2 regions of the Lysobacter sp. KIS68-7 genome follow, and region 2 is predicted to be linked to the other one. Evidence: predicted binding sites of a transcription regulator. Region 2 holds the regulator's gene; the other holds the start of a gene.
What was found. Region 2 encodes sigma-54, which starts transcription at its own class of promoters, with help from an activator protein. Its sites were predicted from a motif close to TGGCACGNGCNTTGC; they were not measured.
Positions count from the first base shown of each region.

Region 1: the regulator sigma-54 is predicted to act here: its motif matches at 4,131-4,145, upstream of glnA (type I glutamate--ammonia ligase).

Region 1 is NZ_CP089925.1:1,074,358-1,089,495, forward strand. Features, by position in the region: gene LVB87_RS05075 (lysophospholipid acyltransferase family protein) at 1-658, shown strand, start outside; gene LVB87_RS05080 (alpha/beta fold hydrolase) at 707-1,723, shown strand; gene LVB87_RS05085 (YbhB/YbcL family Raf kinase inhibitor-like protein) at 1,737-2,351, shown strand; gene LVB87_RS05090 (SDR family oxidoreductase) at 2,348-3,109, shown strand; gene LVB87_RS05095 (undecaprenyl-diphosphate phosphatase) at 3,114-3,941, opposite strand; gene glnA (type I glutamate--ammonia ligase) at 4,202-5,611, shown strand; partial or broken gene amt (ammonium transporter) at 5,669-6,895, shown strand; gene LVB87_RS05110 (amylo-alpha-1,6-glucosidase) at 6,892-9,015, opposite strand; gene LVB87_RS05115 (glycosyltransferase family 4 protein) at 9,019-10,080, opposite strand; gene LVB87_RS05120 (BON domain-containing protein) at 10,266-10,811, shown strand; gene otsB (trehalose-phosphatase) at 10,865-11,647, shown strand; gene LVB87_RS05130 (glycoside hydrolase family 15 protein) at 11,644-13,428, shown strand; gene otsA (alpha,alpha-trehalose-phosphate synthase (UDP-forming)) at 13,442-14,806, shown strand; gene LVB87_RS05140 (tRNA (cytidine(34)-2'-O)-methyltransferase) at 14,810-15,138, opposite strand, start outside.
Region 2 is NZ_CP089925.1:107,720-122,857, reverse strand. Features, by position in the region: gene mgtE (magnesium transporter) at 1-152, opposite strand, end outside; gene ptsP (phosphoenolpyruvate--protein phosphotransferase) at 249-1,970, opposite strand; gene LVB87_RS00585 (HPr family phosphocarrier protein) at 1,970-2,239, opposite strand; gene LVB87_RS00580 (PTS sugar transporter subunit IIA) at 2,262-2,654, opposite strand; gene rapZ (RNase adapter RapZ) at 2,731-3,576, opposite strand; gene hprK (HPr(Ser) kinase/phosphatase) at 3,635-4,591, opposite strand; gene LVB87_RS00565 (PTS sugar transporter subunit IIA) at 4,588-5,046, opposite strand; gene raiA (ribosome-associated translation inhibitor RaiA) at 5,058-5,375, opposite strand; gene LVB87_RS00555 (RNA polymerase factor sigma-54) at 5,467-6,891, opposite strand; gene lptB (LPS export ABC transporter ATP-binding protein) at 6,942-7,661, opposite strand; gene lptA (lipopolysaccharide transport periplasmic protein LptA) at 7,661-8,188, opposite strand; gene lptC (LPS export ABC transporter periplasmic protein LptC) at 8,169-8,753, opposite strand; gene LVB87_RS00535 (HAD hydrolase family protein) at 8,750-9,343, opposite strand; gene LVB87_RS00530 (KpsF/GutQ family sugar-phosphate isomerase) at 9,343-10,338, opposite strand; gene LVB87_RS00525 (BolA/IbaG family iron-sulfur metabolism protein) at 10,402-10,635, shown strand; gene murA (UDP-N-acetylglucosamine 1-carboxyvinyltransferase) at 10,637-11,911, shown strand; gene LVB87_RS00515 (DUF3108 domain-containing protein) at 11,981-12,658, opposite strand; gene LVB87_RS00510 (DUF3108 domain-containing protein) at 12,661-13,461, opposite strand; gene purN (phosphoribosylglycinamide formyltransferase) at 13,484-14,134, opposite strand; gene purM (phosphoribosylformylglycinamidine cyclo-ligase) at 14,137-15,138, opposite strand, start outside.

The sequences.
Region 1 (15,138 bases), 970 kb from region 2:
GCGCATCGACGTGCGCGGCGAACCGCTGGAACACCGCATGATCCGGTGGTGGCAGGGCGGGCTGATGCGCGTGTTCGGCTTCCGCATCCATCGACGCGGCGTGCCCTTGAAGGGGCCGACGTTGTTCGTCTCCAACCACGTCAGCTGGGTCGACATCGTGGCGCTGCACAGCCAGCGCATGATGGGATTCGTCGCCAAGCGCGAGATCAGCGGATGGCCGGTCGTCGGTTGGCTCGCCTCGCGCGGGGAGACGATCTACCACGAGCGCGGCAGCAGCGAATCGATGGGCGGCGTGCTGCACGAAATGCTCTCGCGCCTGCGCGCGGGGCGTTCGGTGGGCGTGTTCCCGGAAGGCCGCACGCGCGACGGGCGCGAGATCGGCCCGTTCCACGCGCGCATCTTCCTGGCCGCGGTGGAGGCGGGCGTGCGCGTTCAGCCGGTTGCGCTGCGCTACGGCAAGGGCGGTTCCGCGCAGACCGTGGTCGCCTTCGCCCCGGGCGAGAACTTCGCCGCCAATTTCCTGCGCCTGCTGGGTGAGCCCGCGCGCGACACCGAAATCTGGTTCCTGGAACCGATCGACGTCTCCGACGCCGGCGGGCGCCGCCGCATCGCCGAACTCGCGCGGGAGCGCATCGTGGCCGCGATGGCGGCCCCGTGACGGCTAGAGCACGGCCTCCACGCCGAACGCGCTAGCCTCGGACCCATGTTGAACGCCCGTGATTACCGACCGCCCTGGTCGTTGCGCAGCCCGCACCTGCAATCGGTGCTCGGATCCAGCGCGCTGCGCCATCGCCGCGGTCGCGAGGCGCTGGCCGCAGCGGGCGCGGTCACCACGCCGCACATCATCGATGCCGGCGAAGGCGTGCGGCTGCAGGGTCTGCATTCCGTCCTGCCCGGGGCGCAGCCGCGCGCGCTGGCGCTGTTGCTGCATGGCTGGGAAGGCAGTGCCGAGTCGAGCTACATGCAGCTCACCGCCGCGCGCCTGCTCGTGCGCGGCTTCGAAGTCTTCCGCCTGAACTTCCGCGACCACGGCGACACGCACCACCTCAACGAAGGCCTGTTCCATTCCAACCGCATCGACGAGGTGGTGCACGCGGCGAAAGAAGTCGCGCGCCGCCATGCCACGCGGCCGATGGTCATCGCCGGGTATTCGCTTGGCGGCAATTTTGCGCTGCGCGTGGCATTGCGTGCCTCGGCCACCTCGCTGCCGCTCGCGCACGTGGCGGCCGTGTGCCCGGTGCTCGATCCGGCGCGCACGATGGATGCGATGGAAGCCGGGCCGCAGCTGTACATGTGGTACTTCGAGCGCAAGTGGCGCGAATCGCTGGCGCGCAAGCGCAAGCTGTTCCCGACCTCCCACGACTTCGACGACCGCGTGCTCGGCCTGCGCATGCGTCCGCTCACGCAGTGGATGGTCGAGCGCCATACGGAATTCGGCACGCTCGACCGCTACTTCGAGGGCTACTCGATCGCAGGCGACCGCCTTGCATCGCTGCGCGTGCCCGCGAGCATCCTGATGGCGGAAGACGACCCGGTGATTCCGCTGGCGGATTTCCATGCGCTGCGCCTGCCGGCGAACGCCGACCTGGAGATCGCCAAGCATGGCGGGCACTGCGGATTCCTCGAGAATTGGCACGGCGACGGCTTCGCCGAACGCTGGGTCGCCGAGCGACTGGACGCGGCGGTCCACGCGACCATGGCACCATTGTCGGTCACGGCCTGAAGGAGCACGCCACATGCGCATCTGGAGCGACAGTTTCGAACACCGCCACCGCATTCCCTCGGAATTCGCGATGGGCGCGCCGGAAGGATTCGGCGGCAACCGCAATCCGCACCTCGCGTGGGCGGATGCGCCGGAAGGCACGCAGTCGTTCGTGCTGCTGTGCATCGACACCGACGTGCCGACCGATCCGTCGACGGTGGGGCGCGACGACCTGGAGATTCCGGTCGAACAACCGCGCGCCGATTTCGTGCATTGGGCGATGGTGGACATTCCCGCGAACGTGCAGGCGATCGAAGCGGGCAGCGCCAGCGATGGCATCACCAAGCGCGGCAAGCAAACGCCGAAGGGCCCGGCCGGTGCGCGCCAGGGCCTCAACGATTACACCGGCTGGTTCGCGGGCGACGCGGACATGGGCGGCGACTGGCGCGGTTACGACGGCCCGTATCCGCCGTCCAACGACCTGCGCCTGCATCGGTATTTCTTCCGCCTGTTCGCGCTGCGCGTGCCGAAGCTCGAATTGCCGGACGACTTCACCGCGGCCGATGTCTTCCACGCGCTGCAGCCGCATGAAATCACCGAAGCGGCGATCTACGGCACCTACTCGCTGAATCCGAAGGTCAAGGGGTGAGCGCGCGCGTCGCGCTCGTCACGGGTGCGAGCCGCGGCATCGGAGCGGCGATCGCAAAGGCCCTCGCGGCCGACGGCGTGCACGTGGTGGCGGCGGCGCGTTCCGCGGAGGCCTTGCAGGCGGTGGTCGATGCGCTGCCGGTGGCGTCCGTTGCGGTGCCCTGCGATCTCACGCAAGCGGAGGCTGCGGCGCACCTGGTCGACATCGCAGTGCAGCGTTTCGGTCGCATCGACATCGTGGTGAACAACGCGGGCGCGACCCCGCGCGGTGATTTCCTCGCCTTCGACGACGCGGCCTGGCGCGAAGGCTTCGCACTCAAGTTCTTTGGCGCCACACGCTTGTGTCGCGTGGCGTGGCCGCACCTCGTCGCCACGCAAGGCTGCATCGTGAACATCGCGGGCATCGGCGGACGCACCGGCAGCGCGGAATTCACCATCGGCGGCAGCGTCAACGCGGCGCTGCTCAACTTCACCAAGGCGCTGGCCGATCGCGGCGTGCGCGACGGCGTGCGCGTGAATGCAGTGAACCCGAGCGCCATCGCGACCGAGCGCACGCAGGTGCGCATCGATCGGCTCGCGGCGGAGCGGGGCATCGAACCCGGAGCCGCGGCCACCGAACTTGCGCGCGAACTGCGCGTCGCGCGCTTCGGCCGGCCGGAAGAAATCGCGGAGGTCGTCGCCTTCCTCGCCTCCGATCGCGCCAGCTACATGCAAGGCGCGATCGTGGACGTGGACGGCGGGCAGACCCGCACGCTCTGACGCCTCAGCGCGGCAGGAAGGCCAGCAGGGCCACGCCGAGGATCACGCGATAGATCGCGAACACCGTGAAGGTGTGCGACTGGATGTAGCGCAGCAGCCACTTCACCGCGATGAAGGCGGTCAGCGCGGACGCCACGAAGGCGACGGCGAGCGCGCTCCAGTCTTCACCGGCGAGCCCGCCGGCGCGCGCGACATGCAGCAGCTCGTAGCCGGTCGCCGCGAACATCGTCGGGATGCCGACAAGGAAGGCGAACTCCGTTGCGGCCGCGCGGTTGGTCGTGCCGAGCAACAGCGCAACGAAGATCGTCGACGCCGAACGCGACGTGCCCGGGAACACACCCGCAACGACCTGCGCGACACCGACGAGCACCGCAACCAGCCACGTAATCTCGCTGCGTTCGCCCAGCGCCTGCGCGCGCTTCGCTGCGAGCTGTTCGGCGATCACCATCCAGATCGCACCGATCACCAGCGCCCAGGCGACGGGCGCGACTTCCTCGGGCAATTCGAAGCCGAGTTTCTTCACCACCAGGCCCAGCACCGCGGTCACGCCGAAGGCCACCGCGAGCTTCCACGCGTAATCGCGCGGCGACTGCCCGTGCACCGGTTCGGCGCGCGCGGGGTGCAGGAAGCTGTCGGCGAGTTGCCACAGGCGCTGCCGGTAGATCAGCACGACGGCGAGGATCGCGCCGGCCTGGATGGCGACGTTGAACAGGTCGCTGCGATGTCCGAGCCAGCGCTCGGCGATCAGCAGGTGGCCGGTGCTCGAAATCGGGAGGAACTCGGTGATGCCTTCGATGATGCCGAGCAGGAGCGCGGCGAGGAGGTCGGTCATTGGGTGCCGGGACGGAAAGGGGCAGAAGCAGCGCGCATCGTAGGGCATCGCGCGTGGCGGGCGGGATCACGGCCGCTTGCGGTGCAAAAGGGTGCAAATGCGATCCGCGGGCGCACCAAATTCGTGCACGACGTTTGCGCGAACGGCCGGTAATCCTTGCGAATCAATGCTTTGCGCGGCCAGAAGGGTTGGCACGCGGCTTGCTCTGTAGAAGCGGTCCCGGCCCGTCCGGTCATCCCTCCCAAGCAGGAAACCCGCCCATGTCCCTCGAACACGTCGAAAAGCTCATCAAGGACCACAAGGTCGAATTCGTCGACCTGCGCTTCTGCGACATGCGTGGCGTCCAGCACCACGTGACCTTCCCGAAGTCGATCGTCGACGCCTCGCTGTTCGAGGACGGCAAGATGTTCGACGGCTCGTCGATCTCCGGCTGGAAGGGCATCAACGAATCGGACATGGTGCTGCTCCCCGACTCGACCACCGCGTTCCTGGATCCGTTCACCGCCGATCCGACGCTCGTGCTGACCTGCGACATCCTCGACCCGGCCACCATGCAGGCCTACGGCCGCGATCCGCGCGGCGTGGCCAAGCGCGCCGAAGCCTTCCTCAAGTCCAGCGGCATCGCCGACCAGGCCTTCTTCGGCCCGGAGCCGGAATTCTTCATCTTCGACAGCGTCCGCTTCGCGAACGACATGGGCCACACTTTCTTCCACGTCGATTCGGAAGAAGCCGCGTGGAACTCGGGCCGTGAATACGAAGGCGGCAACACCGGCTATCGCCCGATGGTGAAGGGCGGCTACTTCCCCGTCGCGCCGCTGGATTCGCTGCACGACCTGCGCGCCGAGATGTGCAAGACGCTGGAAGAAGTGGGTATGGAAGTCGAAGTGCACCACCACGAAGTGGCGAACGCGGGCCAGTGCGAAATCGGTACCAAGTTCAACTCGCTGGTGAAGAAGGCCGACGAGCTGCTGACGATGAAGTACGTCATCAAGAACGTCGCCCACCGCAACGGCAAGACCGTCACCTTCATGCCTAAGCCGCTGGTCGGCGACAACGGCAGCGGCATGCACGTGCACCAGTCGCTCGCCAAGGGCGGCGTGAACCTGTTCTCGGGCGACGGCTACGGCGGCCTGTCGCAGATGGCGCTGTGGTACATCGGCGGCATCTTCAAGCACGCGCGCGCGATCAACGCGTTCGCCAACTCCACGACCAACTCGTACAAGCGCCTGGTCCCGGGCTACGAGGCGCCGGTGATGCTCGCCTACTCGGCGCGCAATCGCTCGGCTTCCTGCCGCATCCCGTATGTGTCGAACCCGAAGGCGCGCCGCATCGAGATCCGCTTCCCCGATCCGATGAACTCCGGTTACCTGATTTTCGCCGCGCTGATGATGGCGGGCCTGGATGGCATCAAGAACCAGATCGATCCGGGCGCGCCGAGCGACAAGGACCTGTACGACCTGCCGCCGGAAGAAGAGAAGGGCATCCCGACCGTCTGCCACTCGCTGGACCAGGCGCTCGAAGCGCTCGACAAGGACCGCGACTTCCTCAAGGCCGGCGGCGTGTTCACCGACGACTTCATCGACGGCTACATCGCGCTGAAGATGCAGGAAGTCACGCGCTTCCGCGCCGCGACGCACCCGCTCGAGTACCAGATGTACTACACGCTGTAATCGTTCCGCCCCGCCCCTGCGCAACGCAGGGGCGGGTTTCAATCCGGGGAGATTGCGATGGTCGACAAGGGCGACACCGCATGGATGTTCATGGCGACCACGCTCGTCATGCTCATGATCGTCCCCGGCCTTGCGCTCTTCTACGGCGGCCTCGTCCGCGCGAAGAACATCCTCTCGGTGCTGATGCAGGTCCTCGTCGTGGCCTCGCTCGCACTCGTGCTATGGGCGGTCTACGGATACTCGCTGGCCTTCGATGGCGGCAATGCGTGGATCGGCGGTTTCGGCAAGGCGATGCTGCTCGGCGTCACGCCCGGCTCGAGCGTCGCGACGTTCAGTGCTGCACGCATTCCCGAGCTCGCCTACGTCGCCTTCCAGGGCGCCTTCGCCGCCATCAGTTGCGCGCTCGTGGTGGGCGCGATCGCCGAGCGCGCGAAGTTCGTTGCGGTGCTGCTGTTCGCCGCGATCTGGTTCACCTTCGCCTATCTCCCGCTCGCGCACATGGTGTGGGCGGGCAACGGGTGGTTGTTCCGCATGGGCGCGCTCGATTTCGCGGGCGGCACGGTGGTGCACATCAACGCGGGCGTCGCCGGGTTGGTGGGCGCTTACATGCTCGGGCCGCGCATCGGCTTCGGGCGCGAGCGGTTGTCGCCGCACAACCTGCCGCTGACGTTCGTCGGTGCGTCGCTGTTGTGGGTCGGCTGGTTCGGCTTCAACGCGGGGTCCGCGCTGGAAGCGAACGGTACGGCGGCGCTGGCCTTCGTGAATACCTTGCTCGCCGCGGCGGCAGCGGTGCTTGCGTGGAGCGCGGTGGAAGCGATGCTGCGCGGGCGTGCTTCGATGCTCGGTGCGGCGTCGGGTGCGGTGGCGGGCCTGGTGGCGATCACACCGGCGTGCGGCACCGTGGGCGTGGGCGGTGCGCTGGTCATCGGCGCGTTTGGTGGCGTCGCGGGCTTCTGGGGCGTGAATGCATTGAAGCGCCACCTGCGCGCGGACGACTCGCTGGATGTGTTCGGCATCCATGGCGTATGCGGCATCGTCGGCGCGGTGCTCACGGGCGTGTTCACTTCGCCCGCGCTCGGCGGCACCGGTGCAGCGGACTTCGCCATCGCGCACCAGGTCGGCGTGCAGGTGCTGGGCGTGGTGCTGACGATCGCGTGGTCGGGCCTGGTGGCCTTCGCGGCGTTCCAGATCGCGCATCGCGTGCGCGGCTTGCGCGTGGACCACGACGCCGAGCGCGAAGGGCTCGACATCAGCGCGCATGGCGAGTCGGCTTACGAGATCTAGGCGCGCAGGCGAACGGGTGGCACCGCGCCGCCGCGGGCGTCGACGAACACGCCGATGCGCGCGCCCACGCGGCGGAACGTGAGATCGATGCGGCCTTCGCCCAACGCGATGTCATGCACGCGGACCTCGTCGATGCCGACGGGAAGGCGAGGGCGATCGACATCGATCTCGCCGCGCATGCCATCGATCTTCACCCCGAGGCAAGACCGCAGCAGCATGAACGGCGCACCCGCCGCCCAGGCCTGGGGCATGCAGGCGACGGGGTAGGCGATCGGCGGCGCGCCCTGCACGCGCGGGAAGCCGCAGAACAACTCCGGCAGGCGCATGTCGAAGTTCACCGCCGACTCGAACGCGCTGCGCAACAGCAGCACCACCGCATCGCGATGCCCGTAGCGCGAGATGCCTGCCGCACACAAGGCGCTGTCGTGCGGCCACACCGAGCCGTTGTGATAGGACATCGGGTTGTAGCGCGCTTCACCCATCGCCAGCGTGCGCAGGCCCCAACCGGTGTGGAAGGCGGGCGTCATCAGCTGCTGCGCCACGGCATCGGCGCGCTCCACCGCAGGCAGGCCGCAATACAGCAGGTGCCCCGGATTGCTGGAACGCACGGCGCACAACGCGCCTTCGCCATCGATCGCGATGCCATAGAACCCGTGCGCCGGCATCCAGAACTTGTCTTCCACCGTCCTGCGCATGCGTTCGGCGCGTGCTTCCCAATGGTTCGCCGCCTGCGCGTCGTGCCGGCGCATCGACAGCTCGGCCATCGCGCGGAACGCGGCGAAGGCGTAGCCCTGCACTTCGACCAGCGCGATGGGGCCGGGCGGGAAGCGACCGTCGTCGTGGAAGACCGAGTCCTCGCTGTCCTTCCAGCCCTGGTTCGACAGGCCGCTGTTCTCGCCGCGCGCGTAATCGAGCAGACCGAACTGGTTGGCATCGCACACGCGCTCGATCCATGCGGTCGCGGCCAGCAACGCAGGCCACAAGGATTCGACGAACTCCAGTTCGCCCGTGCGTCGCGCATACGCACCGGCGAGCATGACGAACAAGGGGGTCGTATCCACGCCGCCGTAATAACGACCGAAGGGCAGCTCCTTCAGCGCGGACATCTCGCCGCGCCGCGTCTCGTGCATGATCTTGCCCGGCGCCGAATCCAGGAACGAGGACTCCTCCTGCGCCTGGTGCGCGGCGAGGAAACCGAGCACGCCGCGCGCGATGCCCGGATCGAGCCACAAGGTCTGCAGTGCGGTGATCACCGCATCGCGGCCGAAGGGCGTGGAGAACCAGGGGATGCCCGCGTACGGATAAGGACCGGTCTCCAGTTCGCTGGTGAGCAGCGCCAGGTCCGCGCGCGAGCGTTGCATCCACGCATCGAACAGGGGCCCGCGACTGCGGACGCGCGCGCCGCGTCGGCTCCGTGCGCGCATGCGGCGCCGCGCACAGGCCGCAGCGGTGCGATAGCGTGCGCGCGTCGGCGGCTCGCCAGGTTCGCTGCCTACCTCGATGAACACTTCCTCCTTCGCGCCGGGCGCGAGCTTCAGCAGGAATTCGAACAGGTTGCCGTCCACGCGCGATGCCGTGCGCGAGAACGCCACCACCGAGCTGCGCACGACATCGTCGAGCCCGCGGTAACGGAACACGACGCCCTGCGGACCGCCGATGGTTTCCTTGTCGAGCAGGGTGCCGCGCGCGGCGCGCACCTGCCCGCGCACTTCGAACATGTCGCGGAAATCGGCCGCCACTTCGATGCGCAAGGGCGCGACGACTGATTGGTTGCCGTAGTTCACGAAGCCGACGCGTTCGAACAGGCGTTCCTCGTACAGGAAGCGCGAGCGCAGCACATGGATCAACCCGTGCGGCGCAGGCGGCGCGCCGAGTTCCGGCAACGGCCGGTTCGTCATGTGCGCCATGAAGAACACGTTGTCGTCGGTCACCGCGGCGCTGAGCAACGCCGGCTGGGTTTCGGCCAGGCGCAAACGGAACACCGACAGCAAGCGCGTGTCGTCGCGGAACAGGCCCGTGCTGCCTTCGTCGATGTCGCCGTACCCGTTGGCGACGAGGAAGCTGTCGCCGTCCTTCAGCACATGGCTCGCATACAACGCTGCGGTCGCGGCCGGATCCATCGCTCAGGCCAGCCGCAGCCCGAAGTCGGTCTCGCGCCCCGCCGCGAGGCGGTCGTACAACTGCACGTAACGATCGGCCATCGCGCGTGCGGTGAAACGCCGTTCGTAGGTCGCGCGCACGGTGGCGCGGTCGTAGCCGATCACCTCGCGCGTCGCCGCCACCGCGTCGTCTTCGTTGTCGACGATGCGTCCGGTGACATGGTCGTCCAGGACTTCCGGCACCGACCCGCAGTTCCAGGCGACCACGGGCGTACCGCAGGCCATCGCTTCGATCATCACCAGGCCGAAGGGCTCCGGCCAGTCGATCGGGAACAACAGTGCGCGCGCGTTGCCCAGGAACTCCGGCTTCTGCGCATCGTTGATCTCGCCGACGAATTCCACGTGCGCATGCGCGAGCAAGGGTTCGATCTCGCGCTCGTAGTAGGCCTTGTCGGCGGTGTCGATCTTCGCGGCCACCTTCAGCGGCAGGCCCACGCGGCGCGCAATCGCGATCGCGCGATCCACGCGCTTCTCCGGAGAGATGCGTCCGAGGAAGGCCAGGTAATCGCCCGTCGGGTGCGCAGTGAAGCGGCACAGCGACTCCGGCAGTCCATGGTGCACGCACCCGAGCCAGTTCGCATTGCGCAGGGGCTTGCGCTGGTCCATCGAGATCGACGCGAGCGGGAACTGCCGCCACCGCCGGTACACGCCCGGCAGGTCCTTGAGATCCAGCCGACCATGCAGCGTCGTGAGCGTGCGTTCGGCGCAGTCCTCGAAGAAGGGGAAGTGGATCATGTCGACGTGGAAATGCAGCACGTCGAAATCGGCCATGCGGCTGCGCACTTCCTGCAACATCCCGAGGTGCGCGGCGAGGTCGGACTTGAGTTCGGCCGGATCCAGGCGGATGGCCTGGTCGCGTACGGGCACCAGCGTCGCCTTGGTTTCCGCATCGGCGGAAGCGAACAACGTCACCTCGTGCCCCGCATCGACGAGCGCATCGCACAGCCAGGCGACCACGCGTTCGGTGCCGCCATACAACTTGGGGGGAACCGCTTCGTACAGCGGTGTGACCTGGGCAATCTTCAAAGCGATCCGATCCCGTCTGCCGCCCCTTCGCGGCCGGACCAGCAGGCTAGAAGGACCGCCGTAAAGCCAGCGTTTGCGAACCGCGATGTTCGCGTGGTTACCGCATTCAGGCGCGCTGCGTGCATCGCCGCGCCATCACGCGACGGGCGCTACCGTCCGCGCCGCACAAGACACGGAGCACGTCCATGCCACGCGAACCGCACAACGACTCCCACGACCGCAGGCACCGCCCGGTGGAATGGCGCGAACCGCGCGCCGACGCCCGACCGCACGATCGCGATGTCCGCATGGAGCGCCGCGAGTTGTACGAGAACCTCCCGTCGCTGACCAACCGGAGCTTCGGCGACGTCGATGCCGGCGACGGATTCGGCTACGCGGGGCAGGGCGGTTACGGCGAACACCTGAAAATGGGCGGTTACGCCGGCGTGGGACCGAAGGATCGCTGGCGCGCCGACTGGCGCATCGAAGAAGACCTGCACGAACGCCTGACCGGCGCCGACACCATCGATGCCAGCGCCGTCATCGTGGCCGTCACCGAAGGCCACGTCACGCTCAACGGTTGGGTGCCCGAGCGCTCGATGAAGCACGATGCGGAAGAGATCGCGCATCGCGTGGCTGGTGTGTCGGAGGTCGACAACCGCATCCGCGTCGGTGGCGATCCGCGCGAACTGGGACATCCGGGGCAAGCGACGCGAACCGGCGGTGATCCGGGAAGCGGCTTCTCCGCCTGACATCGCACGCGCGTCCACCCGGTTCTCACGCGGCCGTCACCACAATCGGCCGGATGGAATCGCACGACACGGAACAACAGCGTCCGTCGCCGCCACTGCCCGCGCACGATTGGGCCCTGTTCCTCGACGTCGATGGTTGCCTGCTCGATTTCGCGCCGCACCCGTCCGGTGTCGTCGTGCCTGCGCGGCTGCAGGAGCACATCGCGCAACTGGCGAAGCAGCTCGATGGGGCGCTCGCATTGGTGAGCGGGCGTTCGCTCGATGCGATCGACGCGGTGTTCGGTGAGCTGCACCATCTTCCCGCGGCCGGCATGCATGGGCTGGAGCGCCGTGAACTGGACGGACGGCGCACCCATGCGCCCGATGCGCCGGAGTCGCTGAGGACGGTCGCCGCCGAAGCCTTGCACATCGCCGCTGCCTATCCTGGGGCCATCGTCGAACGCAAGGGGCCGAACCTGGCCTTGCACTGGCGGGGGGCGCCCATCGCGCAGGATGCGTTTCGCGCATTCGCCGCCGCTGCATTGCGCGTGCTGCCCGACTATCGCGTGCAGGGTGGCGACCACGTGCTGGAGCTGCGCCCCGGCGGCGCGACGCCCGACAAAGGCAGCGCAGTCGAAGGCTTCCTCGCGCAATCGCCGTTCCGCGGTCGCACGCCCGTGTTCGTCGGCGACGACCTCACCGACGAACACGCCTTCGCCGTCGTCAACGCACACGACGGCCTGAGCATCCTCGTCGGCCCGCGCCTGCGCAGCGAGGCGCGCTGGCACCTGGCCGATCCCGCGGCAGTGCGCGACTGGATCGCGCGCGCGGTCGTTTCCGATGGAGTGCATGCATGAAGCAACCGGCGAACCTCGACCTCGGCGTCATCGGCAACGGGACTTTCGGTGCGCTGATCGACAGCATTGGCAGCGTGGTGTGGTGCTGCCTCCCGGCCTTCGATGGCGATCCGGCCTTCTGTGGATTGCTTTCGCCCAAGCGCGAGGGCGGCGAGTGGACGGTCGAGCTCGAACAGTTCGCTTCCAGCGAGCAGCAGTACGTGCCGAATACCGCGATCCTCAAGACGCTCCTGCGCGATACGCAGGGCGGCGTGGTGGAGATCACCGACTTCGCGCCGCGCTGGCGCCACTACAACCGCCTGTACCGCCCCGTCGGGCTGTTCCGCCGCGTGCGTCCGCTTGCAGGCGCGCCGCGCATCCGCGTCCGCCTGCAACCGCTCGCCGATTGGGGCGCGCGCGAACCCGAACGCACCTGGGGCAGCAACCACATGCGGTGGTTGTTGCCGGGCCACGTGCTGCGCCTGACCACCGACCTCTCGCTGCGCATGGTGCGGGACGAACTGCCCTTCGTGCTCGATCGCGAACTGCATTTCGTCCTCGGCCCCGACGAAACGCTGACGCAACCCATCGGGGCCTTCATCCGCGACGCGGAAGAGCGCACGACGATCTATTGGCGCGAATGGGTGCGCTATCTCTCCATCCCGCTGGAGTGGCAGGACGCGGTGATCCGCAGCGCGATCACATTGAAGCTGTGCCAGTACGAAGACACCGGCGCGATCATCGCCGCGATGACCACCTCCATCCCGGAAGCGCCGCACACCACGCGCAACTGGGACTACCGCTACTGCTGGCTGCGCGACGCCGCATTCGTCGTGCGTGCGTTGAACCGCCTCGGCGCCACGCTGACGATGGAGGAATACATCCGCTACGTCTTCAACCTCGTCACCGGCGAACGCAAGGACCTGCAGCCGCTGTACGGCATCGGCTTCGAAGCGGAACTGCACGAAGAGGAAGCCGAGCACCTCGCGGGATATCGCGGCATGGGCCCCGTGCGCGTCGGCAACCTGGCGTGGAAGCAAGTGCAGCACGACGTCTATGGCAGCGTGATGCTCGCCTCCACGCAGTTGTTCTTCGACCAGCGCCTGCAGAAGCCGGGTGACGCAGCGACCTTCGCGCGACTGGAACCGCTGGGCGAACAAGCCTGGCTGATGCACGACCAGCCGGATGCGGGCCTCTGGGAATTCCGCGGGCGCGCGTCGGTGCACACGTACTCGTCGGTGATGTGCTGGGCCGCATGCGACCGCTTGGCGAAGGTGGCCATGCGCTTCGGACTGACCGAACGCGCGCAGCATTGGCGCGGCCGTGCGGAGCGCATCCGCGAGAAAGTCCTCGCCTCGGCCTGGAACGAAGAACGCGGGCACTTCGCCGATGCCTTCGGCGGCGACCGCCTCGATGCGAGCCTGCTGCTGCTCGCCGACACCGGATTCATCGCCGCCGACGATCCGCGCTACGTCGCCACGGTGGAAGCGATCGGCAAGGGCCTGCGCCGTGGCCACGGCTTGTATCGCTACATCGCGCCCGACGATTTCGGTGCACCGGAAACCAGCTTCACCATCTGCACGTTCTGGTACGTGGAAGCGCTGGCATCGATTGGTCGGCACGAAGAAGCGCGCGCCCTGTTCGAAACCGTGCTCGCGCGGCGCAATCCGCTGGGCCTGCTGTCGGAAGACCTCGGCTTCGAAGATGGCGAAGCCTGGGGCAACTTCCCGCAGACCTATTCGCACGTCGGCCTGATCAGCGCCGCGATGCGGCTCTCGCGGCCCTGGCAGGACGCGACGTGAGCGAGGGGCGACCATGAGTCGCCTCGTCGTGGTGTCCAACCGCGTGGCGCTTCCTGCGGAGCCGCGCGCGGGCGGGCTCGCCGTGGCGATGCGCGCGGCGATGCGCGAATCCGAAGGCCTGTGGTTCGGCTGGAGCGGCAAGCGCGTGCGCGATGCGTCCGGTGCGCTGCACACGCTGCGCGATGGATCGCTGACCTACACGACGATGGACCTGTCGCACGAGGACTTCGACCACTACTACAACGGCTTCGCGAACCGCACGCTCTGGCCGCTGCTGCACTTCCGCCTCGATCTCGTCGACTACCGGCGCGACACCTACGAAGGCTATTACCGTGTCAACGCGCTGTTCGCCGAAAAGCTCGCGCCGCTGCTGCGCGAGGACGACATCATCTGGGTACAGGACTACCACCTCATCCCGCTCGGCCAGAGCCTGCGCGCACTCGGCGTGGGCAATCGCATCGGCTTCTTCCTGCACGTGCCGATGCCCTCTTCGGACCTGCTGGCGGCGATGCCGAACCACGACGTGCTGTTCGGCGCGCTCTCGTCCTACGACCTCGTCGGCTTCCAGACCGAGCGCGACCTGGATCGTTTCCAGAGCTACACGCGCCTGTACGGTGGTGGCCGCGCGTTCGCGGACGGGCGCATGCGTTCGGCGGACGGGCGCGAGTTCCGCGCGGGCGCCTTCCCCATCAGCATCGATGCGAACCTGATCGCGCGCCAGGCCGAGGCGGCGGTGACGCGCGCGTCGGTGCGTCGCCTGCGCGAGAGTCTTGGCTCGCGCGTGCTCGCCATCGGCGTGGATCGCCTCGACTACTCCAAGGGCCTGCCGGATCGCTTCCGCGCGTTCGAACACTTCCTCGATCGCTTCCCCGAGCTGCACGGGCAGATGACCTTCCTGCAACTCGCCCCTGTCTCGCGCAGCGAAGTGCCCGAATACCAGGCGCTGCGGCGCGAACTCGAAGGCCTCGCGGGCCACATCAACGGCCGCCATGCCGCGCCAGACTGGACGCCGGTGCGCTACGTCAATCGCGATTTCTCGCATGGCGTGCTGACCGGCTTCTATCGGCAGGCGCAACTCGGGCTCGTCACGCCGCTGCGCGACGGCATGAACCTGGTGGCGAAGGAATTCATCGCTGCGCAGGATCCGCACGATCCGGGCGTGCTGGTGCTCTCGCGGTTCGCGGGTGCCGCGGCGGAAATGCACGAAGCGCTGATCGTGAATCCCTACGACCTCGACGGCGTCGCCGACGCCATCGCGCGCGCGCATGCGATGCCGCTGGAAGAGCGCAAGGAACGTTGGCGCACCTTGTTCCGGCGCCTGCAGCGCCACGACATCACCGCGTGGCGACGCAAGTTCCTGGAAGCGTTGACGGCGTGACGCTCAGGCGCCGCCGTCGAAACCGTTCTGCCGCCACGCTTCGAACACCACCACCGCGATCGCATTCGACAGGTTGAGGCTGCGATTTCGCGGCCGCATCGGCAGGCGCAGGCGTTGCGTGTCGGGGATGCGTGCCAGCACGTCGTCGGGCAGGCCGCGCGTTTCCGGACCGAAGAGGAAGGCATCGCCGGGGGCGAAGGCTGGCATGTCGTAACGCACGCTGTTGCGCGTGCTCAACGCGAAGACGCGCTTCGGCGCGATGGCGATGAGCGCAGCGTCGAGCGTGTCGTGCACCTGCAGCTGCGCGTACTCGTGGTAATCCAGCCCCGCGC
Region 2 (15,138 bases):
GCCGGCGGGAGCGATTCGAGGAGGTTGCCGATCTCGGCGGGCGCGAGCGTGTTGACCAGCCGACGCACGGGGCCGAGGCGGCCGCTGTCGAGCGCGTCTGAAAGCAGACGCAGCTGGCGCGCGGTCTTCTCGTGGCGGATGGCTTCGGCCATGCGGGGCTTCCGGTGGCGGGCCGCGCACGAGGGCGCGACAGGGTCAGGCGTTCATAAGGGCGGATTATGGACTTCCGCGCGTGGGGCGCCTACCCCTCAATGCGCATGGCCGTTGCGCAGCCAGTCTTCGATGCCCTTGCGGGTGCGCGCGCGCAGCAGGGCAGGGGCGCGGGCGCGCAACGCGGACAGGTCGCAGTTGCGGATCGCGCGGCGCAGTTCGAGCAGCGTGTTGGGGTGCAGGCTGAACTCGCCCAGGCCGAGTGCGAGCAGGAGCGGCGCATAACGCGCATCGCCCGCCATTTCGCCGCAGACCGCCACGGGCTTGCCGCGCTTGTGGGCGATGCGGATCACGCTGTGCAGCAGGCGGACCAGGGCCGGGTGCAGCGGCGTATAGACCTCGCCGAGCGCTTCGTTGTTGCGGTCGGCGGCGAGCAGGTACTGGACCAGGTCGTTGGTGCCAACCGAGAGGAAATCCACCGCGCCGACGAAGGTGGGCAGGGCGATCGCCGCCGCCGGCACTTCGATCATCGCGCCGAGCGGGATCACGTCGGCGACTTCGTGGCCGTCGCGGCGCGCGTCGGCGAGCACGGTCTTCAGCATGCGACGCACCGCGAGCACTTCTTCGCGCGCACTCACCATCGGCACCAGCACGCGCACCGGGCCATAGCCGGAGGCGCGCACGATCGCGCGCAGCTGCGTGCGGAACAGCGCATCGCGCGCGAGCGAGAGGCGCACGCCGCGCAGGCCGAGCGCGGGATTCGGTTCGTCTTCGAGTACCAGGCCGCTGCGGTCGGCCTTGTCTGCGCCCAGGTCGAGCGTGCGGATGGTGACGGTGCGGCCGGTCATGCCGAGCACGACATCGCGATACGCGCGGAACTGTTCCTCTTCGTCCGGCAGTTCGTTGCGCTGCAGGAACAGGAACTCGGTGCGGTACAGGCCCACGCCCGCCGCGCCCAAAGCGTGCGCTTCGGCGACGTCGGCGCGCGATTCGGCGTTCGCCCACAGTTTGATGTCCACGCCGTCGGTGGTGCGCGTGGGTTCGCGGCGCAGGCGATTGAGCTGGCGGCGCTCGCGCACCTGGTCGCGCATGCGCGCACGATGGCCGCGCAGGTCGTCGGCGTTGGGTTCCAGCACCACCAGCCCGCTGGTGCCATCCACTGCAAGCACGTCGCCGTCGTTGACCTTCAGCAAGGCTTGCGCGGCACCCACGACGAGCGGCACGTGCAGGCTGCGCGCGAGGATCGCGCTGTGCGACAGCGCGCTGCCGCCCGCGGTCACCACGGCCATCACGCCCTGTGCCTGCAGCTGCGCGAGTTCGGCCGGTGCGATGTTGTCGGTGACGAGGATGTCGCCCGCCAGGCCTTCGACCGGCGCCGAACGCCGATGCAACGCAGCGTGGATGCGGCCGATCACCTGGTCGATGTCGTCGATGCGGCTGCGCAGGTACGCATCGTCCATGCCGGTGAAGACATTCGCGATGCGATCGCGCTGCAGGCGCAAGGCATAGTCCGCGGTGTAGCGGCCCATGCGGATCAGGTCATCCAGGCCGTGCAGGAGTTCGGGGTCGTCGAGCAGGAGCGCGTGCAGGTCGAGGAACTCGCCGACTTCCTGCGCCAACGCGCCATGCAGGCGCACGCGCAGCACGCGCATTTCTTCGCGCACGACATCGATGGCGGCGTGCAGGCGCTCGAGTTCGGTTTCGACCTGCTCTGCGGGGATGCGTTCCTCGCGGACGTCCAGCACATGCGGCAGCCGGACCCGGGCGCGGCCGAGCGCGCTGCCGCGCGAGGCCCCATGCCCGGGCAGGACCTGCCGCATCAGCCGCCCTCGTCGAACAGGCGCTCGAACAGGTCGGAGACCGCGGCCGCGGCTTCGGCTTCGTCCTCGCCATCCACGCGCAGCACCACGGGCGTGCCTTGCCCGGCGGCGAGCAGCATCACGCCCATGATGCTCTTGGCATTCACTTCCCGGCCCTTGGCGGCGAGCGTGGCGCCGGCGCGGTAACCCGACAGCAGTTGCACGAGTTTCGCCGTCGCCCGCGCATGCAGGCCGAGTTTGTTGGCGACGAGGAGTTCGCGTTCGATCACGTGGGGGATGTCCTGGTGCGTGCTACGCGTCGTCGTGGATCACGCCATTGCGTGCTCCGGCGGCGGCGACATTCGGGAGTTCTTCGAGGTCCATCTCGGCGTAGTTCATCACCCGCAGCAACATCGGCAGGCTCAGCGCGGACACGCGGCGCATGGGCGTGCCGATGCGCGCGAGCTTGGCGGCGAGGTTGCTGGGCGTCGCGCCGTACAGGTCGGTGAGGACCAGCACGCCCTGGCCGCCGTCGACGCGGCGCAACGCGGCGCTGGCGGCGGGCAGCAATTCGTCGGGGTCGGCGTCGAAGGGGACTTCGAAGGCTTCGGTCCGCAGCGGCAACTGGCGCAGCAGGCGCGTGGCGACCGCGAGCAAGGCGGTGCCGACCCCTTCGTGCGTGATCAGGAGGATGCCGACGGACATGCCGGCAACTTAGCAGAGGGAGGCGATCTCCCGGAAGCGACGGACGTCGCTTCCCCGGAACAGCGCGCCGCGACCGTCAGTCCAGTTCGCGATGGTGCACCGCAACCTCGGCCCAGCCGCGTTCCCGGCAGTGGCGGGCCAGCCGTTCGGCCAGGTAGACCGAGCGATGGCGGCCGCCCGTGCAGCCGAAGGCCACGGTGACGTAGCTGCGCGTGTCCGACTGCAGGCGCGGCAGCCAGGTATCGAGGAAGGTTTCGATCTCGCCGGCGTACTGCGCGACGTCCGGCTGCGCTTCCAGGTACTCGCACACGTCCTTGTCCCGGCCGGAGAGCGGACGCAGGCGCGCATCCCAGTGCGGGTTCGGCAGGCAGCGCGCATCGAACACGAAGTCCGCGTCCGGCGGCACGCCGCGGCGGTAGGCGAAGGATTCGAACAGCAGGGACAGCGAACCCGCTTCGCCCAGGCCGAATTCGGTGATCACCACGCGGCGCAGCTTGTGCACGTTGAGGTGGCTGGTATCGAGCACGACGTCGGCGATCTGCCGCAGCGGCTTGAGCGCCTGCCGTTCGAGCGCGATCGCGTCCGCAAGCGCGAGGCCGAGGTGGCTGAGCGGATGGCGGCGGCGCGTGTCGGCATAACGCCGCAGCAGCACGTCGTCTTCCGCGTCGAAGAACAGGAGTTTCGGATCCAGGCCGAGCGCACCGACTTCCGACAGCACGTCGGGGATCAGGCCGAGGTCGCCGCCGCTGCGCACGTCGAGGCCGACGGCGAGTTTTTCCGGACGGTCCTCGCCGCGCGTCACGCGCTTCACGAATTCCGGCAGCAGGTCCGCGGGCAGGTTGTCGACGCAATAGAAGCCGAGGTCTTCCAGCGTGTTGAGCGCCACCGACTTGCCCGAGCCGGACATGCCGCTGACGATCATCAGGCTGGGCACGGGGTGCGCAGGCGGAGCGGGGGGTGGCGGCGGCTGGTTCACGGCGTCAGCTGGAACGTTCGAGGAAATGGGAATGGCGCGCCATGAAGGCCGCGGCGGGATCGACGCCTTTCGCGCGCAGGATGTGCACGCGCGTGGCGGCCTCCGCGAGCACCGCCAGGTTGCGGCCGGGCATGACGGGCAGCGTGATCTGCGGAACGTCGAGGTCGAGCACGCGGCGCGCGTTGAGAACGCCGGTGATGCGCTCCATGCCACTCATCCCGCCGGGCTGCGGTTCCAGGTGCGGCTTGGTGAGATGCACGATCAGGCGCAGGTACTTGTTCTTCTTCACCGCAGTGTCGCCGAACATCTGGCGGATGTTCAGCACGCCCAGGCCGCGCACTTCGAGCAGGTCCTGCAGCAATTCCGGGCAGGTGCCGTCGAGGACGTCGGGCGCGATCTGGGTGAACTCCGGTGCGTCGTCGGCGACGAGGCGGTGGCCACGCGTGATGAGCTCCAGCGCGAGCTCGCTCTTACCCGATCCCGACTCGCCGGTGATCAGCACGCCGATCGAATAGATCTCCATGAACACGCCGTGCAAGGTCACGCGCGGCGCGAGTTCGCGCGCGAGCATGTATTGCAGGTGGTTGAGCAGTTCATGGCCGCGGCGCGGCGAGGACCACAGCGGTGTGTCGGATTCCTCCGCGGCGCCGCGCAGGTCCTCGGGGATGCGTTGGGCCTTGCTGACGGCGATGGCCAGCGGCCTCGCATCCATGATCTTCAGGATCACGTCCGCGCGCGCGCGCGGATCCAGGCTGTCGAGCCAGGTGAGTTCCTCCGTGCCGAGGATCTGCACTTTGTTCGGATAGATGATGTTGAGGTAGCCGGCGAGCGACGGGCGCCGCGCGACGGTGTCCACCGCTTCGAGCACGCGCTCGCCACCGGACAGGCCGGCCATCCAGCGCAGGTCGAGGCGCTCCTGCTGCCGGTCGAACAGCTCGCGTGCGGTGATGCGCTGGGTCATGGTGCGACGGCGGTGTCGAGGAGCAGGGTGCGCAGCGTACCGACGTCGGGCGCGGCGCGCAGCGCATCGCGGAACCCGGCGTCTGCGAACTGCTCGGCGAGTTCGGCGAGCAGTTGCAGGTGCTGCTGGGTGAAGTGTTCGGGCACGGCCATGGCGAAGACGAGGTCGACGGGCTCGCCGTCGCTCGCGCCGAAATCGACCGGTTCGCGCAAGCGCAGGAACGCACCGCGCGCGGTGTCGAAGGCGGGCGTGCGCCCGTGCGGGATGGCGATGCCGTGGCCGATCGCGGTGCTGCCCAATCGTTCGCGCTTGCGCAGGCCCTCGGCGATCGCCTGCGTGTTCGCCGGGGCCGAGTCCGCCAGCAGGCGGGCCGCGGCGTCGAGGACGGCGTCGCGGTCCCCGGGCTCGACGAGCAGGACGATGCGGTCGGCGGCGAGCAGCGACTGGAACGGCATATCGCGCGCGGTCAGCCGCCGCGCGCGGCTTCCCCGCCGCGATGGGAGTCGATCACTTTTTCCTTGTGCTTCACCAGCAGGCGATCGAGCTTGTCGGCGAGCAGGTCGATCGCGGCGTACATGTTCTCGGCCTTCGCGTCGGCATGGAGCGCGCGGCCGGCAATGTTGACGTTGGCCTCGGCGCAATGGTCGGTGCGCTCCAGGCTGAGTTGCGTGCGGACATCGAAGGGCTGGTCGAAATGTCGCGCGAGCCGCGCGAGCTTGGATTCGACGTAGTCGCGCAGGGCAGGCGTGACTTCCAGTTGCTGGCCGTAGGTTTCGATGCGCATCGCAGACCTCCTTCCTTTGCCTCACGTTCGGACCGACAGAATACCCCCGGCGGCCGTGAGGGGAAGTGGCCGGAGGGGGCCGGGGCGAAGGTCAGCCGATGCGCAGGCGGTCCTGCGACGACGGGATGCTCATCGCCTCGCGATATTTGGCGACCGTACGCCGTGCGACGGGCACCCCCGAGGCCTTCAGGGACTCGGCCAGGCGCGCGTCCGACAGCGGCTTGCGCGGATCTTCGCCGTCGATGAGGCGGCGGATCATGGCCTGGATGGCCGTGCTGGAGGCTTCGCCGCCGGCGCCGGTATCGATGCCCGAGGCGAAGAACGCGCGCAGCGGGATCGTTCCACGCGGGGTCCGCACGAACTTGCGGGCGATCGCGCGGGAAATGGTGGACTCGTGCAGGCTGACCTCGGCGGCGACCTCGCGCAGCGTCAGCGGGCGCAGGGCCTGGTCGCCGAATTCCAGGAACGCCGATTGCTGGCGCAGCAGGCAGCGCATCACCTTCAGCAGCGTGTCGCCACGCGCTTCCAGGCTCTTGAGCAACCAGCGTGCTTCCTGCAGGCGGCCGCGCAGGTAGATGGCGTCGCTTTCGTTCGCCGAACGGATCATTCGTTCGTAGCCGCGATGGATGGAGATGCGCGGACGCCCGCCTGCGGCAAGCGCGACGCGCCACTGGCCTTGCTGGCGCCACACGACGCAATCGGGCGTGACGTAGGTATCCGCGGACAGCCCACCCATCTGCGCACCGGGACGCGGATCGAGCGAACGCAACAAGTGCACCGCGCCTTCGATCTCTTCCGGCGGCGCGTGCAATTCGCTCGCAAGGCCCGCCACGCCGATGCGCGGCAAGCGTTCCAGCGGACCTTCGGTCATGCGGATCGCGAGTGCGCGGCCCGGCGTGTCTTCCGGCACCAACTGCAATTGCAGCTGCAGGCATTCGTTGATCGTGCGCGCACCGACACCGGGCGGATCGAAGCGCTGGACCTGGTGCAGCACGGTGACGATCTCGTCCTGCGCGGCGTGCATGCCGGGGCGCAGGCTTTCGGCGACGGCCTCGAGCGTCTCGCGCAGGTAACCGTCGTCGTCGATCGCTTCGATGATGGCCACGCCGATGCTGCGATCGCGTTGCGACAGATGGCTCAGGTGCAACTGCCACAGCAGGTGGTCCTGCAGCGTCTCGGCTTCGGCGACTTGTTCGGCGAGCGGCTCGTCGTCGCTGTCGGCGGGGCCGATGCGTTCGTACCAGGTTTCGTCGCCGTCCCAGGCGGAGGCATCGGCCGGTGCGCGATCGCCATCGCCGTCACTGCCGCTTTCGCCATCGGAGCGGCTGTTGCCATCGGCGACGTGGGTTTCGATCGGCGCGGGTTCTTCCCAATCCAGCAGCGGATTGCTCTCCACCGCGCTGGCGATTTCCACCTCGAGTTCCGCAGTCGACAGCTGCAACAGGCGGATGGCCTGCCGCAGTTGCGGCGTCATCACCAGATGCTGTCCCAGCGATGTCTGGAGGCGGGGCTTCATTCTTTAAGTTCAACGCGGCCGGATGGGATCAACGGCCGGAACGCGGGGACCTAGAGGCGGAAAGCTTCGCCCAGGTACACGCGGCGGACGTCGGGGTTCGCCAGCAGCGCGTCCGGAGCCCCCTGCGCGAGCACGCTGCCTTCGTTGAGGATATACGCCCGGTCGCAGATGCCCAAGGTCTCTCGCACGTTGTGATCCGTGATGAGCACCCCGATCCCGCGCGATTTCAGGTGGCGGACGATGCGCTGGATCTCGCCGACGGAGATGGGGTCGACGCCCGCGAAGGGTTCGTCGAGCAGCATCAGGCGGGGTTTGGCCGCGAGCGCACGGGCGATTTCCACGCGCCGCCGCTCGCCGCCGGACAGGCTGGCGCCGATCTGGCCAGAGACATGCGTGATCTGCAATTCGTCGAGCAGGCTTTCGAGTTCGCGCTCGCGTGCGGTCTCTTCGAGGTCCGGGCGCAGTTCGAGTACCAGGCGCAGGTTGTCGGCGACGGTGAGCTTGCGGAACACCGACGGTTCCTGCGGCAGGTAACCGACGCCCAGGCGCGCACGCGTGTACATCGGCTCATCGCTGATGTCGCGGCCATCCAGGACGATCTTGCCCGCATCGGCGGGCACCAGCCCGACGATCATGTAGAAACAGGTGGTCTTGCCCGCGCCGTTGGGGCCAAGCAGGCCGACGACTTCGCCGGCATCGAGCGTGAGGCCGAAATCGCGGACGACCGCGCGCGAGCGGTAGGACTTGCGCAACCCTTCCGCGACCAGCATCAGCGCGAGCCCGCTGCGCCGTTCTTCGGCTGGAACTGCATCTTCACCCGCTGCTTGCCGTCGCCGCTGCCCTGCACCTGGCCGGACTTCATGTTGTACGCAATGCGCCCACCGGCGATGTTGCCGCGGCCGGGCTGGTCGATGTGCGCATCGCCGGTGAAGACGACGGTATCGGTGGACATGTCGTAGTCGACGTTGGCGGCGGTGGCGTTGATCTTCGAACCGTCGTCGAGCTCCTGGCTCATCTGCACCGGGCTGCCGGTGAGGACGACGCGCTTGATGTCGCCGCCGGTGCGATGCACCACCGCCTGGCCGGCACGCACGTTCATCGTGCCCTGCACGAGGCGGACGTCGCCGGTGAGCGTGCATGCGCCATCGTCGGCCACCGAGCAGTCGCTCTTGTCGGATTCGACGTTGAGCGGCTGGCTGCGATCGGTGGTGCGTGCCCATGCGGAGGTCGCGAACGCCATCGCGGCGAAGGCGGCGAACAACAGGCGAATGCGGAGATCAGCGCGGCGGCGGGACATATTGGACCTTGACGTTCGACGAGAAGCGGATGCGCTTGCTGTCGAGCAGCGCCTCCATGCCCTGGCCGCGCAGTATAGAACCCGGCTGCGAGACCGTGACCAGCACCGGTGAGGTGGCGCGGTTGCGATGGGGGAAGACGTTCAGTTGCTCGGTGGCCATCGTGACCGGCCGCTCGCGGTGGCCCGCGGTCTGCGCCGTCACGTTGCCCGTCAGGCGCAGCTCGTCGCCATCGCCGCTGACCCACCCCGTCTTCGAGCGCACTTCCCACCCGGCCTCGCGCGTCGGGGGCAGGCCTTCGCCGGGGGAGACGGGGATGTAGAAGATGGGTGTGGCCATCGTCATCGTGCGGTCGCCCGGATTGCGTTCGAGCTTGGGCGCGGCGACGGTGAAGGCCTCCAGGCCGGTCTTGTCGAGCACGACGACTTCGAAGTTCGTGAGCACGTAGTCCGAGCGCGCGTTCGATTTCGCCGCGGCGTTGCCCTTCGGGCGATGCGTCCACACGGCCCAGCCGCTCGCGAAGGCCGCGACCAGCAACACCAGGGTGATGGCCTTGCGCTCGTTCACGCGCTGCCTTCGACGCGCACGCCGGTGACGTGCGAGATGTCGGCGAGCAGGTCTTCGGCGTGGCCCTGCGCGGCGAGCAGCAGGTCGCACAGCTCGCGCGCCGCGCCTTCGCCGCCGCGCGCCTGCGTGCGCCAGTGCGCGCGTTCGCGCGTCCACATGTGCGCCTGCGACGGCGCGACCGACAGCCCGACCTGCAGCATCACGCGCAGGTCGGCGAGGTCGTCGCCCATGAAGGCCACTTCGTCGAGCGAGATGCCGAGGCGGCTTGCGATGCCTTCGACGCATTCGAGCTTGTCGCTCACGCCGGTGTGCGATTCCACGCCGAGTTCGGCCGCGCGCCGTTCCGCCGCGGCGCTCGCGCGCGCGGTGACGAAGGCCACGGCGATGCCCTTGCGCTGGAGCAGTTTCAGGCCCAGGCCGTCGAGCACGTGGAAGGACTTGGATTCGTTGCCGTCGCCGTCGATGAGCAGGCGCCCGTCGGTGAGCGTGCCGTCGACATCGAAGCAGGCGAGCCTGATGCGCTTGGCGCGTTCGCGGATGTCGGCGGGGAAGTCGTTCAAATGCGAATACGTTGTTTGAGAGCCTGGCATCAGACCACCCGCGCGCGCAGCAGATCGTGGATGTTCAATGCACCGACGACGCGGCGCTCCTTGTCGACGACGATCAGCGCGTTGATCTTGTGCGCTTCCATCAACTGCGCGGCTTCCACCGCGAGCGCGTCGGCGTCGATGACCTTCGGGTTGCGCGTCATCACCGAGGCGATCGACGTGGCGCGCACGTCGATGCGCGCGTCGTCGAGCGTGCGGCGCAGGTCGCCGTCGGTGTACAGGCCGAGCAGGCGATCGTCGGCATCCACGATCGCACTCATGCCCAGGCGCTTGCGGCTCATCTCCACCAGCGTTTCGCTGAGCGTGGCGGCCTCGCGCACCTTCGGCACCTCGTCGCCCGAATGCATGACGTCGCGGATGTGCAGCAACAGGCGGCGACCCAGCGAGCCCGCCGGATGCGAGCGCGCGAAGTCTTCGGCGGTGAAGCCGCGCGCTTCGAGCAACGCGACCGCGAGCGCATCGCCGAGCGCGAGCGCGGCGGTGGTGCTGGCGGTGGGGGCGAGCGCGAGCGGGCAGGCTTCGGCGGGGACGCTGGCGTCCAGGTGCACGTCGGCCTCGCGCGCCAGCGAGGAATCCGGTCGGCCCGTCATCGCGATCAGCAGGTTGCCCTGGCGCTTGAGCACGGGCAGCAGCATGAGCAGCTCGTCGCTTTCGCCGGAATAGGACAGGGCGAGCACGATGTCGGCATCCGTGATCATCCCCAGGTCGCCGTGGCCGGCTTCGCCCGGGTGCACGAAGAAGCTCGGCGTTCCGGTGGAGGCCAGGGTGGCGGCGATCTTGCGCGCGACATGGCCCGACTTGCCCATGCCGGTGCAGACCACGCGGCCCTTGCAGTCGAGCATGCGGCGGCAGGCATCGGTGAAGGCGCCATCCAGCCGGCCGGCCACCGCTTCGAGCCCCTGGGCCTCGATGGCGATGACGCGGCGGCCGCTGGCCGCGAAGTCGAACTCGGTGATGGACGCGGGCATCGTCGCCATGTGGGGCGCTGGGCGCTGGGCCTTCCGCTAGACTGAGGGGCGCAGTTTACAGGACCACCCCGAATGAACGCCGACACCATCCGCCACCTGATCGAACAAGGCCTGCCAGGCGCACGCGCGCAGGTCCAGGGCGAGGATGGCGTGCACTTCGAGGCCACCGTGGTGCATGCCGATTTCGCGGGCAAGCTCCCGCTGGCCCGCCACCGCATGGTGTACGCGACGCTCGGCGAGCGCATGGGCGGGGAAATCCACGCCCTGGCGCTGAAGACGCTCACGCCCGACGAAGCGAGCGCCTGACATGCAGAAGATCCAGATCGAAGGCGGCACGCCGCTGCAGGGCGACGTGCAGATCTCCGGCGCGAAGAACGCCGTGCTCCCCATCCTGTGCGCCACGTTGCTGGCCGACGAACCCGTCGAGATCAGCAACGTCCCGCACCTCCACGACGTGGTCACCACCGCCAAGCTGCTCGCGGGCCTCGGCGCGGAACTGACCATCGACCAGGGCACCATCGGCCGCGGCACGGAAAGCGGCATCGTCGTCGATGCGCGCCACGTCACCAGCCACGTCGCGCCCTACGAACTGGTCAAGACGATGCGCGCATCCGTGCTCGTGCTCGGCCCGCTGCTCGCGAAATACGGCGCGGCGGAAGTCTCGCTGCCCGGCGGTTGCGCGATCGGTTCGCGCCCCGTCGACCTGCACATCAAGGGCCTGCAGGCGCTGGGCGCGGAGATCAGCGTCGACCACGGCTTCATCAAGGCACGCGCGGGTCGCCTGAAGGGCGGGCGCGTGGTGTTCGACCTGGTGAGCGTGGGCGCCACCGAGAACGTGCTGATGGCCGCCACGCTGGCGCAGGGCACGAGCATCCTCGAGAACGCGGCGATGGAGCCGGAGATCGTGGACCTCGCCGACTGCCTCAACGCGATGGGCGCGCAGATCGAAGGTGCGGGCAGCAACCGCATCGTCGTGCACGGCGTGGAACGCCTGCATGGCGCGAAGCACGCGGTGGTCGCCGATCGCATCGAAACGGGCACTTTCCTCGTCGCTGCGGCGATGACGGGCGGGCGCGTCACCGCGCGCCGCACGCGTCCGGAAACACTCGATGCGGTGGTCGAGAAGCTCATGGAAGCCGGTGCGCACATCGATGTCGAAGACGATCGCATCACCCTGGACATGCAGGGCCGCCGCCCGCGCGCGGTGAACCTCACCACGGCGCCCCACCCGGCGTTCCCGACCGACATGCAGGCGCAGTTCATGGCGCTCAACTGCATCGCCGAAGGCGTGGGCGTGATCAACGAAACGATCTTCGAAAACCGCTTCATGCACGTGCAGGAACTGCTGCGCCTCGGCGCGGACATCCGCGTGGAAGGGCATACGGCGATCGTGCGCGGCGTGGAGCAGCTCAGCGGCGCGCCGGTGATGGCGACCGACCTGCGCGCGTCGGCGTCGCTGATCCTCGCGGGCCTCGTCGCCGACGGCGAAACGGTGATCGACCGCATCTACCACCTGGATCGCGGCTACGAAAACATCGAGGAGAAGCTGTCGGGGCTCGGCGCGCGGATCAAACGCGTCTGACGGACGCTCCCGGCGGCACAAAAAAAGCCCCGCATTCGCGGGGCTTTTTGTTTGCGTGCGTCGTGGTGCTCAGGGCATCGACTTGATCTGCAGGTCGATCTCGTCCGCACCGTCCTTGCGCTGCAGGATGCGCGCGGGCACGGGCAGGCCGTCGACGATCCACAACACCGTCTCGCGCCTGCCGTCGGTGCGCGACACCTTGGTCGCCTGCTTCGACTTGCCGCCGATGTTGATCGCTTCCTTGCCGACCACCGTGTAGGTGAGGTCCTTGGCGCGGCCGTCGTCCACCATGCGGTAGTGCAGCGGCTTGCCCGCGTTGACGTCGCGCGCGATGGCCAGGTTCAGCAGCATCGCGTCGAGGTCGCCGGGCTGCAGCTTCACCGGGCCGGCGCGATCGGGCTTCACGTCGCCCGACCAGGTCGCTTCGCCCTTCGCCCAGTCGTACTGCGCGTTCTTGTTCGATTTCTTGATCAGCACCGCTGCGGCGTCGGTCCCCGACAGCGGACGCCAGTGGCCGTCCTTTTCATCGAACGTGGTGCTCTGGCTGAGCGTGGCCAGGCTGCTGCTGATGCGCAGCGTGTACGTCCACTGCCCGCCGGACGGCGCGAGCGAAATGTGCCCCGCGCCCTCCATGCCCATGTAGCGGGCGGTGTAGTCGGCTTCCAGGGGCTTGAGGTCCGAGGGTGCGGCGAAGGCGGGCAGCGCGACGGCGGCCGCAAGGAGGAGCGTGGCGAACAATCGACGCATGGTCATACCTCTCGATAATCGATCAGGCGCAATTCGAGGGTGCCGCCCTCGTCGTCGCGCTGCAGGATGCGGATGGGCATCGGGACGTCTTCGACGACCCACAACGTGGTGACATCGGCGCCGGCGTGGACGCGGTCCACGCGCAACGCGGCGTAATTCAGGTCTTCGATCTGCTGCGTTTCGCGCTCGGTCGCGACGCGGTACTGCTGGTCGCGTGCGCGGCCATCGTCGACGAAACGATACTGCAGCGTCGCGCCGGGCGTGGCGTCGCGCAACACGGCAAGGTTGATGAGCAGGCCGCTCATGTCGCCTTCGCGCAGGGCCACGTCGCCGCGGCGGGTTTTCTTCACGTCGCCCGTCCAACGCGCCGCATGGCGCGACCAATCGTAAACGCCGGTCGCCATGCGCTTGGAGAACAGCGCCTTGCGCACGGTGCTCTGGCTCAACGGACGGTAGTGCGGGCCGTTGACGTCGAACACGGTGCTCTGTTGCAGGTCCAGCCCGGCGAAACCGAGCAGGCCGTGCGTGGCTTCGATGTGCAGGTCCACGCGCCAGCGGGCATTCGCCAGGGACACGAGTTGCAGCGTGGCATCGCCCAGGGGCTTGCCGTCGCGGAAAACCGCATAACGCGCATCGAAGGGCGCGAGCGTGCGGACCGGCGCTTCGACCGCGGGCGGCGCCGTGGTGGTCGTGGCGGGGGCGGGCGGTGCGGTCTGCGCAGCCTCCTGCGCCCACGCGACGGCCACGGCCGCCGGCAGGAGCACGGCGAGGCAGGCGGACCACAGGGCGGGGCGGGCGTTCATCGAGGCAGGGGCCGGGGCGTATTCATGGAACCAAAAGTCCGGCGGAATCTACGCGCAGCGGACGCAACAGCGGATGACCGTCGAACAGGACCCGGTCGCCGTCTTCCTTCACGCGCCCGTCGACGGCCAGCTTCACGGCGGCCACGAGTAGCGGATGTTCGATGCCCAGGACGCGTTGGGCCAGCGCGTCGGGCGTATCGCCCGGCAGCACGGGGACGCGGGCCTGGGCCACGACGGCGCCGGCATCGAGCTCCGGGCTGACGAAGTGGACGCTGGCGCCGTGCTCCGTCGCGCCGTCGGCGATGGCGCGCGCATGCGTTCGCAGGCCGCGATAGGCCGGCAGCAGCGACGGATGGATGTTCAACAGGCGGCCGCGGAAACGCGCGACGAAGGCATCGCCCAGCATGCGCAGGTAGCCGGCGCAGACCACCCAATCGGGTTGCACGGCATCGATCGCATCGGCGAGTTCGGCATCGAATTCCTCGCGATGCACGTACGACCTGGCATCGCGGCTCCAGCGCAAGGCAGGCATCACGCGTTCGAGCGCGGGTGCCTGCAGCTTGTCGGAGAACACGCCCACGACCTGTGCATCGAGCGCGCCCGATGCGATGGCATCGAGGAGGGCCTGCAGGTTGCTGCCGCGGCCGGAGACGAGGACCGCCAGGCGGCGCATCGTCAGCCGATGCGCACGCGTTCGTCGCCGCTGGCCGCCACGACCGCGCCGATCGGGCGATGCGCGAGGCCGAGACGTTCCAGCTCCGAAGACACTGCGGCGACATCGCCCGGCGCGAGCACCAGCACGAAGCCGACGCCGCAGTTGAACGTGCGCCACATCTCCTCGTTCGGCACCGCGCCTTCGCGCTGCAGCCAATCGAACACGGGCGGCAGCACGATCGAAGAGGCTTCGATGTCGAGGCCGAGGCCGTCGGGGATCACGCGGATGATGTTTTCGGTGAGGCCGCCGCCGGTGATGTGCGCCATCGCGTGTACGTCATGCTTGCCAATCAGTTCGAGGATCGGCTTGACGTACAGCTGCGTGGGTTCCATCAGCGCGTCGACGAGCTTGCGACCGCCGATGTCGAGATCGGCCGGGCGGCCGGCGCGGTCGTAGATGCGGCGGACCAGCGAGTAACCGTTGGAATGCGGACCCGAGGACGCGATGCCGAGCAGCACGTCGCCGGCGCGCACCTTGGCGCCATCGAGGATTTTCGATTTTTCCACCGCGGCGACGCAGAAGCCGGCGAGGTCGTATTCGCCCGGCGGATACATGTCGGGCATCTCGGCGGTCTCGCCGCCGATCAGCGCGCAGCCGGAGAGTTCGCAGCCGCGCGCGATGCCGCCGACGACCGCGACCGTCGTGTCGACGTCGAGCTTGCCGGTGGCGAAGTAATCGAGGAAGAACAGCGGCTCGGCGCCCTGCACGAGCACGTCGTTGACGCACATCGCGACCAGGTCGATGCCGATGGTGTCGTGGCGGTTGAGCTGCTGCGCGAGCTTGAGCTTGGTGCCGACGCCGTCGGTGCCGGAGACGAGCACCGGTTCCTTGTACTTGCCGGAGAGGTCGAACATCGCGCCGAAGCCGCCGAGGCCGCCCATCACTTCCGGCCGGAAGCTGCGCTTGACCAGCGGTTTGATGCGTTCGACGACGGCGTTGCCCGCGTCGATGTCGACGCCGGC